DNA from 2 places in the Streptomyces sp. NPDC045431 genome. Region 1 is predicted to be linked to the other one. Evidence: riboswitches for the same ligand, from Rfam matches in the RefSeq annotation. Region 1 holds a riboswitch; the other holds the start of a gene.

Region 1 (4,878 bases):
CCGCCGCCGTGCGCCGTGCGAGCCGGGTGAACTTCCGCGGGTTCCCGATCGATTCGAGGTACAGCAGGACGACGTCCGTGTCGGCGTCCTCGTACCAGTACTGCAGGATGTCGTTGCCGGACACGTCCGCCCGGTTTCCGGCCGAGACGAAGGTCGACAGGCCCGCCCCGCGCCGGTGCAGCCCCGCCAGCAGCGCGATGCCGATCGCGCCGGACTGGGTGAAGAGCCCGATCCGGCCCCGCGCCGGCGGGTGCGGCGCCAGGGAGGCGTTCAGCCGCACGCCGGGGGCGGTGTTGATGATGCCGAAGGCGTTCGGGCCGATGATGCGCATGCCGTACGAGCGGGCCTGGCGGACCAGCTCCCGCTGGCGCTCCCGCCCTTCGGCGCCCTGCTCGGCGTACCCGGCGGAGAGGACGACCAGCCCCTGGACGCCGTGCTCCCCGCAGGCGGCGACGGCTTCCGGCACGCGCTCGGCGGGGACGGCGAGCACGGCCAGGTCCACGGGCTCGGCGATGTCGGCGACCGAACGGAAGGCGGGGACCCCGTCCATGACGGACTCGCCCTCGGGCAGGGCGCGGTTCACGGCGTACGTACGGCCGGTGTATCCGGCGTCGAGGAGGTTGCGCAGGACCGTGCGGCCGACGCCGCCGGGTGTGCGGCCCGCGCCGATGACGGCGAGGGAGCCGGGGGCGAGCAGGCGCTGCACGGAGCGGGCCTCGGCGCGCTGCTCGCGGGCGCGCTGGACGGCGAGGGAGCGGTCGGTGGGCTCCAGGTCGAGGTGGAGGCGGACGGCGCCGTCCTCGAAGCTGCGCTTCTGGGTGTACCCGGCGTCCGTGAAGACCTTGATCATCTTGGTGTTGGCGGGCAGCACCTCCGCCGCGAACCGCCGGATGTCGCGTTCCCGCGCCACCGCCGCGATGTGTTCGAGGAGCGCGGAGGCCACGCCTCTCCCCTGGTGGGCGTCCTGGACGAGGAAGGCGACCTCGGCCTCGTCCGCGGGGGCGCCGGCGGGCAGGCCGCGCTCGTCGATCCGGTCGTAGCGGACGGTCGCGATGAACTCGCCTCCGACGGTCGCGGCGAGGCCCACCCGGTCCACGTAGTCGTGGTGCGTGAAGCGGTGCACGTCCTTGGCGGAGAGGCGGGGGTAGGGTGCGAAAAACCGGTAGTACTTCGACTCGTCGGAGACCTGCTCGTAGAAGCTGACCAGGCGTTCCGCGTCGTCCGGGGTGATGGGCCTGATCCGCGCGGTGCCGCCGTCGCGCAGCACGACATCGGCTTCCCAGTGGTCGGGGTACGCATGTTCCGGCTGATCCGACGGGGTCCGCATGGGCCCAGGTTACGGTGCGGGGCACCGGTCGCGGAGGTGCTGTGGACAGGGCACATTGATCAGGTTCGCATGCACACCGGAGAACATGAGAGAGTGGTCTAGACAACCCCCTGAACTCGAAGGGCAACACCATGGCTGAGCGCCGCGTCAACGTCGGCTGGGCCGAGGGCCTGCACGCCCGCCCCGCCTCCATCTTCGTCCGTGCCGCCACGGCCGCCGGCGTCCCCGTGACGATCGCCAAGGCCGACGGCAACCCGGTGAACGCCGCGTCGATGCTCGCGGTCCTCGGCCTGGGTGCGCAGGGCGGCGAGGAGATCGTGCTCGCGTCGGACGCGGAGGGCGCGGACGCCGCTCTGGACCGCCTGGCGAAGCTGGTCGCCGAAGGGCTCGAGGAGCTTCCCGAGACCGTCTGATCCGTCTCGGATATCTCCGGCGCCTGCCTGATATCGCAGCGGAGCCGTATCGCCCCGGAATTCCCGGGTGATACGGCTCCGCTTTTCGTTTCGGTGAATCTTTCTGTATACGGTCTCGCTGTTAAATGCGGGCGCTCGCCGTGTTGACGCGATGTTGCGGAGTCCTCACACGCAGCCGGTGCGCGCCGAGCGAGCGTTCGGTGTGCAGGGCGGTGAGCGCCCGGGCCCGTTCCGCGTCGCCGCGCGCCACCGCGTCGACGATCGCGCCGTGCTCGGCCCACGCCTCCACGGGCGCCGCCGGCTGCTCGACCGCGTACATCCAGGCGATCTTGTGGCGCAGCTGGGTCAGCAGGGCGGTCAGGCCCGGACTGCCGGAGGCCTGGGCGAGCGTCTCGTGGAACCAGCCGCCGAGCGCCCGCAGGTCCTCCCCCTGACCCCGGCGCGCCCGCTCCTGGCCCAGTCTGACCAGGCCCCGCAACACCTTGAGGTGCGCCTCGGTACGCCGCTGGGCCGCGCGCGCCGCACCGAGCGGCTCCAGCAGCGCCCGGACCTCCAGCAGGTCGGCCGCCTCCTGCTCGGTGGGCTCGGCGACGCACGCCCCGGCGTGGCGGCGGGTGGTGACGAAGCCCTCGGACTCCAGCGTCCGCAGGGCCTCGCGGACCGGGACGCGGGAGACGCCGTAGCGGCGCGCCAGCTGCTCCTCGGTGAGGCGGGCGCCGCGCGGGAAGACGCCGGAGACGATGTCGTCGCGAATCGCCGTGCATACCGAGTGCGCGGGAATGCGCATACCGAACCTCCGACGTAATGCGCGCGAAACAGCGTGCGTCCGACCGATGTGACGAGTGTTCAGCGACTCTATGACAACGGGACTGAATTTCCGATGCCCGGTCGAAATCCATGGATATCTTTTGGCCAATGGCCGCACGAAGCCGCACGAAGAAGGCCCCGGCTCGGATGGGGAGCCGGGGCCTTCTTCGCGGAATGTGCGGGTCAGACGTTGACGCCGTGCGAGCGCAGGTACGCGACCGGGTCGATGTCCGAGCCGTACTCGGCGCTCGTGCGGGCCTCGAAGTGGAGGTGCGGACCGGAGGAGTTGCCGGTGGAGCCGGAGAGGCCGATCTGCTGGCCGGGCATGACCCGCTCGCCGACCGAGACGCTGACGGAGGAGAGGTGGCCGTACTGCGTGTACATGCCGTCCGCCATCCGGATCACCACGTTGTTGCCGTACGCGCCGCCCCAGCCCGCCTCGACGACGGTGCCCAGGCCCACGGCGACGACCGTGGAGCCGGAGGCGGCGTGGAAGTCGACGCCGGTGTGGCTGCCGGAGGACCACATGGCGCCGCCGGTCTGGTAGCCGGTGCTGACGTACGAACCGGCGACCGGGAGCGTGAAGGAGTTCAGGCGCTTGCGCTCGGCCTCGCGGGCGGCGCGCTCCTCCGCCTCGCGGGCGGCCTTGACGCGGGCCTCGGCCTTGCGCTTGGCCTCGGCTTCGGCCTCGGCCTGGGCGGCGGCGCGGGCGGCGGCCTCCTCGGCCTCACGCTCCTGCGCCTCGGCCTGGGCGTCCACGCTCTCGGCGAGCGTGTCGGTGATGACCGCCTGGTTGAGGCCGGTGTCCTCCAGTGCGCGGACGTCCGCGTCGGCGGCGAGCGCCGGGGAAGCGAGGGTTCCGATGACGCCGGTGGTGGCGATGGCCGCCACGCCGGCGACGTGTGCGCTCTTACGGCTCAGGCGGCTCGGGGCACGGTGCTTCCCGGTGGCACGGGTGAACGCCATTCGGTGGCTGATCCTTTCCTTCCTTCTCGCCTACCGGGTTAGCTGACGGGTTCGGAGCAGGAAGGTCTCCTACGGACCCCTCCGCACGGATGCGAAGGCGTCCGATTCACCCCAGGGACTTCGTGTGGGTCCCCGGCTCCCCGGGCTCGCGCCCGATGGGGATTCGGCGATGGCTGCCCGGTGCCGCGGATGCGGCGGGTACGGCGGGCGGACAGCGCATCAGACGCTAAGCGGCTGATCTTTCAATCACCAAACGGACACGGTTTTTTGTAGCGCACGCCACAGGGCAGACACGTAACCTCCGCAACAAAACGGACATGCGGCGGACCGGGGAACAGACAGCGGAACCCCGGCATCCGCATGGATGCCGGGGTTCCGCTGGTGACGCGCGGCCGATCCGCCGTCAATCAGCCGCTGACGACGCTGACTTCGCCGATACCGAGCGCCTCGACCGGCTCCTTGATCTGCGCGGCGTCGCCGACGAGCACCGTGACGAGACGGTCCACCGGGAAGGCGCTGACGACCGCGGCCGTGGCCTCCACCGTCCCGGTCTCGGCCAGGCGGGCGTACAACCGCGCCTGGAAGTCGTCCGGGAGGTGCTGCTCGACCTGGTCGGCGAGGGTGCCCGCGACCGAGGCCGCCGTCTCGTACTTGAGCGGGGCGACGCCCACGAGGTTCTGCACGGCGACGTCCCGCTCGGCGTCGGTCAGGCCCTCGGCGGCGAGGGTGCGCAGCACCTTCCACAGGTCGTCGAGCGCCGGGCCGGTGTTGGGGGTGTCGACGGAGCCGCTGATGGCGAGCATCGAGGCGCCGTTGCCCTCGGGACCGGAGCGGAGCACCTGGCCGAAGGCCCGTACGCCGTAGGTGTAGCCCTTCTCCTCACGCAGGACGCGGTCCAGGCGCGAGGTCAGGGTGCCGCCCAGGCAGTAGGTGCCGAGCACCTGGGCCGGCCAGACGCGGTCGTGCCGGTCGGAGCCGATGCGGCCGATCAGCAGCTGCGTCTGCACGGCGCCGGGGCGGTCGACGATGACGACGCGGCCCGTGTCGTCGGCCGTGACGGGCGGTACGGGGCGGGGCTCGGCGGTGTCGCCGGTCCAGGCGCCGAGGGTGTCGGCGAGCACCGCGTCGAGGTCGACGTCCGTGAGGTCGCCGACGACGATCGCGGTGGCCGTGGCGGGCCGGACATGGGCCTCGTAGAAGGCCCGTACGGCCGCGGAGTCGATGCGCTCCACCGTCTCCAGGGTGCCCTGGCGGGGGCGGGACATCCGGGAGTCGGCCGGGAACAGCTCCTTGGAGAGCTGCATGGCGGCGCGGCGCGCCGGGTTGGCGATCTCGTGCGGGATCTCGTCGAGCCGGTTGCGCACC
Region 2 (4,878 bases), on a different contig from region 1:
CCAGCTGCACCTTGGCGCCCAGCTTCTCGGTGATGGTCTTCCAGCCGTCCCAGTCGTCCTCGAACAGCGGGTCCTCGATGGAGACCAGCGGGTACGCCTCGACGAGCTCGGCGTAGTAGTCGGTCATCTCGGCGGCCGAGCGGGACTTGCCCTCGAACGCGTACGCGCCGTCCTTGTAGAACTCGGACGCGGCGACGTCGAGCGCCAGCGCGATGTCCTTGCCCGGGGTGTAGCCGGCCTGCTTGATGGCCTCGAGGATGAGGTCGAGGGCGGCGCGGTTGGAGTCGAGGTTCGGGGCGAAGCCGCCCTCGTCGCCCAGGCCCGTGGAGAGGCCCTTGTCCTTCAGGACCTTCTTCAGGGTGTGGTAGACCTCGGCACCCCAGCGCAGGGCCTCGGAGAAGGACTCCGCGCCGATGGGCGCGATCATGAACTCCTGGATGTCCACGTTGGAGTCGGCGTGCGAGCCGCCGTTCAGGATGTTCATCATCGGAACGGGCAGCAGGTGCGCGTTCGGGCCGCCGAGGTAGCGGAAGAGCGGCAGGTCGGACGCCTCGGAGGCGGCGTGCGCGACGGCGAGGGAGACGCCGAGGATGGCGTTGGCGCCGAGCGAGGACTTGTCCGGCGTGGCGTCCAGGTCGAACATCGCCTGGTCGATCAGCCGCTGCTCCGTGGCGTCGTAGCCGACGAGCTCCGGGCCGATCTGCTCGATGACGGCGAGGACGGCCTTCTCGACACCCTTGCCGAGGTAGCGGTCCTTGTCCCCGTCGCGGAGCTCGAGGGCCTCGAACGCACCGGTGGAGGCACCGGACGGAACGGCAGCACGGCCGGTGCTGCCGTCGTCGAGGCCGACCTCGACCTCGACCGTGGGGTTGCCTCGGGAGTCCAGGATTTCCCGGGCTACGACGACGTCGATGGACGGCACGAGCATCTCCTTCTGGGATGTGACGCGAATTGTGACGCGAGCGGTGCAGGGTGCAGGGTCTCTTTGGCCTTGCGCCGTGCGACAAGAGCCTAACCGGCCGGGGGGCCGGGGCCAGCCGACGCCCGCCTCGTGGGACGAAAAACGACCCGAGGGCCCCGATTCCGGGGCAAAACCCCGCAAGGTTTACCTGCGGGTAACCGCAAAGGCCCCGGCCCGCCGCGTGAGCGGCGGGCCGGGGCCTTCCGGGGTCAGCTCAGGTGGAGCTGCTGGCCCGGGTAGATGAGGTCGGCGTCGTCGACGATGTCCTTGTTCAGCTCGAACAGCTTCTCCCAGCCGCCCGCGACCTTCTTCTCGGCGGCGATGGTGCTGAGCGTGTCACCGGCCTGGACCTTGTACTCGCCGTCGCCCTTCTCGACCTTCTTGCCGGTCGGGGTGGTGACGGTCTTCGACGCGGCCTTCGGCGCGGACTCGGCGGCCTTCGGCGCCTTGGGGGCGGCCTTGGGCGCGGTGCGCTGCTCGCTGCGGGTGGTGGGCTGCTCGGCCGTGCGCTCGGCGGCGCCGCCGTTGTACGCGGCGTTGGACAGGCCCACGCCGCACACCGGCCACGCGCCCTTGCCCTGGCCGGCCAGGACCTTCTCGGCGATCTCGATCTGCTGGGCCTTGCTGGCCTGGTCGGCGGTGGAGGCGTACGCGGTGCCGCCGTACGCGGCCCAGGTGGAGGCCGAGAACTGCAGGCCGCCGTAGTAGCCGTTGCCGGTGTTGATGGACCAGTTGCCGCCGGACTCGCACTGGGCGACCTTGTCCCACTCGGCGGAGGTGGCGGCCGAGGCGGAGGTGGCGCCCATCAGCGGGGCGGCCACGGCGACGCCGGTGATGCCGGCGAACGCGGCGAAACGGACCGCCTTGGACGGGCGACGGTGCTTGGCCTTGCCGGAAACCTTGCTGGAAAACAGCATGGAGCATCTCCTCACCGACGCCTACGAGGTGAGCTGTCGGGTTAGGGCTGATGAGCTGCCCCGCCGCGCGACTCGCGCGGCCTCACCCCAAGCCGGCTCACGGACCGTCATTCGACGGCCGGGGGCCGGCACCTACCTTGGGTCCCCCGCTCCTGCCTTCGGCGCATGACGCGACGACTGTTCCCTCGCGTCCGGCGGCAGGATTCGGCGTACCGGTCGGAGGGGCCCGCGGTGGCGAGCGATAAAGACCGTAAACACAGAGCCCGGCGAAGTTCAAAGACGGACATCCGGGTCAATCCGCCCCTACTGCCTTGCGCTTGACGGACGTTTGCGCAGGTGAGGGGCGGAACGGACACATCGTGCGTTCGTGAGGCACCAGTTGGCGCAAAGAGACTCATGTCTCACTGGCGCAGAACCGGACATAGGGGCACCAATAGCCCCGGTCAACTAGGGCTTCTCGGGCGCCAGATCGAGGCTCTGGCCGGGGAGGATGAGGTCCGGATCCTCGCCCACGGTCTGGCGGTTGGCGTCGTAGAGGGCGGTCCAGCCGCCTTCGAGATCCTGCTCCGCGGCGATGGCGGAGAGGCTGTCGCCGGGGCGGACGGTGTACGCGCCCGGCTGGGCGTCCGCCAGGTCGCGTGCCGCGCCGTCACCCCGCGACGTGTGGCCGTCCGTTTCGCGCCCGTTGACCGAATTGTCGGCGCCGGTGGTGGTGTCACCTTCCGGTGCGGCCGGGTCCGTGGCCGCCGGGTCCGTCGCCGCGGGGGGCTCCGCGGGGTCGGGCGCGCCGCGGTGCTTTCCGGTGCCGGGGCCGGCCGGGGCGGTCGCCTCCGGTGCGGCGTCCGGCGTGGCCTGCTCGGCGGGCCTGGCGGGCTCGGCGGGCTCCGTCGGCAGGAGGCTCTCGACCGGGTCGGCCGGAGCCACGGGCTCCGTGGGCTCCACCGGCTGCGTGGCGTCGGCCCCGGCCGGGGCGGGCGTCTCGGGAGCGGCGTCCGGCGTGGCCTCGGGCGTCGCGGCGTCGGTGGACACGTCGGGCTTGGCGCCCTTCGCCGGCGTGGCGGCGGTGCCACCCAGGCCGACGATGGGGGCGCAGGTCTCCCAGGTCTTCACGCCCGTCGCGGCGTAGACCTGCTCCGCCACGGCTATCTGCTGGGCGCGGCTGGCGAGGTCGGGGCGCAGGGCGTACTGCTTGCCGCCGTACGCGTCCCACGTCTCCTGCGACAGCTGGAGTCCGCCATAGAAGCCGTTGCCCATGTCGGCGCTCCACGCGCCGCCGGACTCGCACTCGGCGACCCGGTCCCACGTGTGGGCGTCGACGGCCGACGCGGAGCCGGCGCCGAGCAGCGGAAGGGCGATGGCGGATCCGGTCACCCCTGCCGCGACAACGATGGCGGGGGCCTGACGGGGTCGACGGTGCCTGCCGTTCCCGGAGCGCATGCGGTGTGCCTTTCGCGTGACTGCTGAGGTGACGGTGAACGTAGCGGCATTCGAACGCTAGTCACAAGTCGATGCAGCGGAGATTACGCGAAGATCACATTACTGACGGATCGTCACATCCGAGGGCTCCGCAAAGGGGGTGAACTCGACCGGGAGCGTGCGCAGTCCCCGCATAATGAGCCCCCCACGCCACCGCAAATCGGCAGGATCCACCGCGAGCCGGAGGTCCGGCAGCCGGGTCAGCAGTGTCGCCAGCGCGGTCTGCCCTTCGAGGCGGGCGAGCGGCGCGCCGAGGCAGTAGTGGATGCCGTGCCCGTACCCGAGGTGCTGGTTGTCGCGCCGCGCCAGGTCCAGGGTGTCGGGCTCCGCGAACCGCTCCGGGTCCCGGTCTGCGGCCGCGAGCACCACCAGCACCGGGTCCCCCGCCGCGATGCGCTCCCCGCCGATGGTCAGCGGCTCGGTCGCGAACCGCCACGTGGCGAGCTCCACGGGCCCGTCGTACCGCAGCAGCTCCTCGACCCCGGTCTCCAGCAGCCCGTGCTCGCCCGCGGCGAGGGACTCCTGCAGCCGGGCGCGCTGGCCGGGGTTGCGCAGCAGGGCGTACACGCCGTTGCCGATGAGGTTGACCGTGGTCTCGAACCCGGCGAAGAGGAGGATGAACGCCATCGCCGCGGCCTCGTTCTCGGTGAGGTGCTCGCCGTGGTCGCTCGCCCGGATGAGCCCCGAGATCAGGTCCTCCCCGAGGTCCTCGCGCTTGCGGTGGATCAGCTCGGCGAGGTAGCCCCGCATCTTCTTCACCGACCGCGCGACTCCGCCGCGCGGCCCGCCGCCGTGCCGGATCATCATCCCGGCCCAGTCCCGGAAGTCGTCCTGGTCCTCGGGCGGGACGCCGAGCATGTCGCAAATCGCGTAAATGGGGAGCGGGAACGCGAACTCGTGGATGAGGTCCGCGCTCCCTTTTGTAGCGAAGTTGTCGATCAACCGGTCCGTCAGCTCCTGCACCCGCGGCGCGAACTCCGCCACCCGCCGCGGCGTGAACGCCTTCGACACCAGGCGCCGGAGCCGGGTGTGGTCCGGCGGGTCGATGTTCAGCAGGTGCGTCATCAGTTCCGCCTTGCGCTCCCCCGGAATGCCGGTCTTGCCCTTGGCGTGCGCGGGCTCGTCGTGATGCGCCGGATTCTTGCTGAGCCGCTGGTCGGCGAGCGCCTGCCGCGCGTCCGCGTACCGGGTGACCAGCCACGCCTCGACCCCACTGGGCAGCTTGGTGCGGTGCACGGGGGCGTGCTCGCGGAGCCAGGCGTAGGCGGGGTAGGGGTCGGTGGCGAACTCCCAGGTGAAGAGCTCGGGTGGCGTGTTCGGGTGGTTCGGGGCGTTCACCCCTCGACGGTATCCGCCCCGCCCGCCTCGGCGGCGAGGGCCTTCACGGCACCGGGGTGACCGGCGTCGGCGGCTTTGCGCATCCAGGCGCGTGCCGCTTCCGGCTTGCCCTCCTTGGCGAGGAGGCGGGCGAGGCGGAAGGCGCCGTAGGGGTCGCCGAGGTCGAAGCCCTTGGCGTAGCAGGCA

What was found. Region 1 has a riboswitch for cyclic di-AMP ahead of AB0A69_RS26695 (M23 family metallopeptidase). Riboswitches for the same ligand answer to the same signal wherever they lie in the genome.
Positions count from the first base shown of each region.
Region 2: another riboswitch for cyclic di-AMP. It lies ahead of AB0A69_RS11000 (transglycosylase family protein); the one in region 1 lies ahead of AB0A69_RS26695 (M23 family metallopeptidase).

Region 1 covers NZ_JBEZAQ010000016.1:94,641-99,518, reverse strand. Annotated here, with positions in the region: gene AB0A69_RS26710 (GNAT family N-acetyltransferase) at 1-1,327, opposite strand, end outside; gene AB0A69_RS26705 (HPr family phosphocarrier protein) at 1,459-1,740, shown strand; gene AB0A69_RS26700 (GntR family transcriptional regulator) at 1,862-2,527, opposite strand; gene AB0A69_RS26695 (M23 family metallopeptidase) at 2,731-3,513, opposite strand; cyclic di-AMP (ydaO/yuaA leader) riboswitch at 3,526-3,692, opposite strand; gene AB0A69_RS26690 (pitrilysin family protein) at 3,921-4,878, opposite strand, start outside.
Region 2 covers NZ_JBEZAQ010000003.1:533,043-537,920, reverse strand. Annotated here, with positions in the region: gene eno (phosphopyruvate hydratase) at 1-928, opposite strand, end outside; gene AB0A69_RS11000 (transglycosylase family protein) at 1,171-1,878, opposite strand; cyclic di-AMP (ydaO/yuaA leader) riboswitch at 1,882-2,052, opposite strand; gene AB0A69_RS10995 (transglycosylase family protein) at 2,326-3,249, opposite strand; gene AB0A69_RS10990 (cytochrome P450) at 3,415-4,692, opposite strand; gene AB0A69_RS10985 (hypothetical protein) at 4,689-4,878, opposite strand, start outside.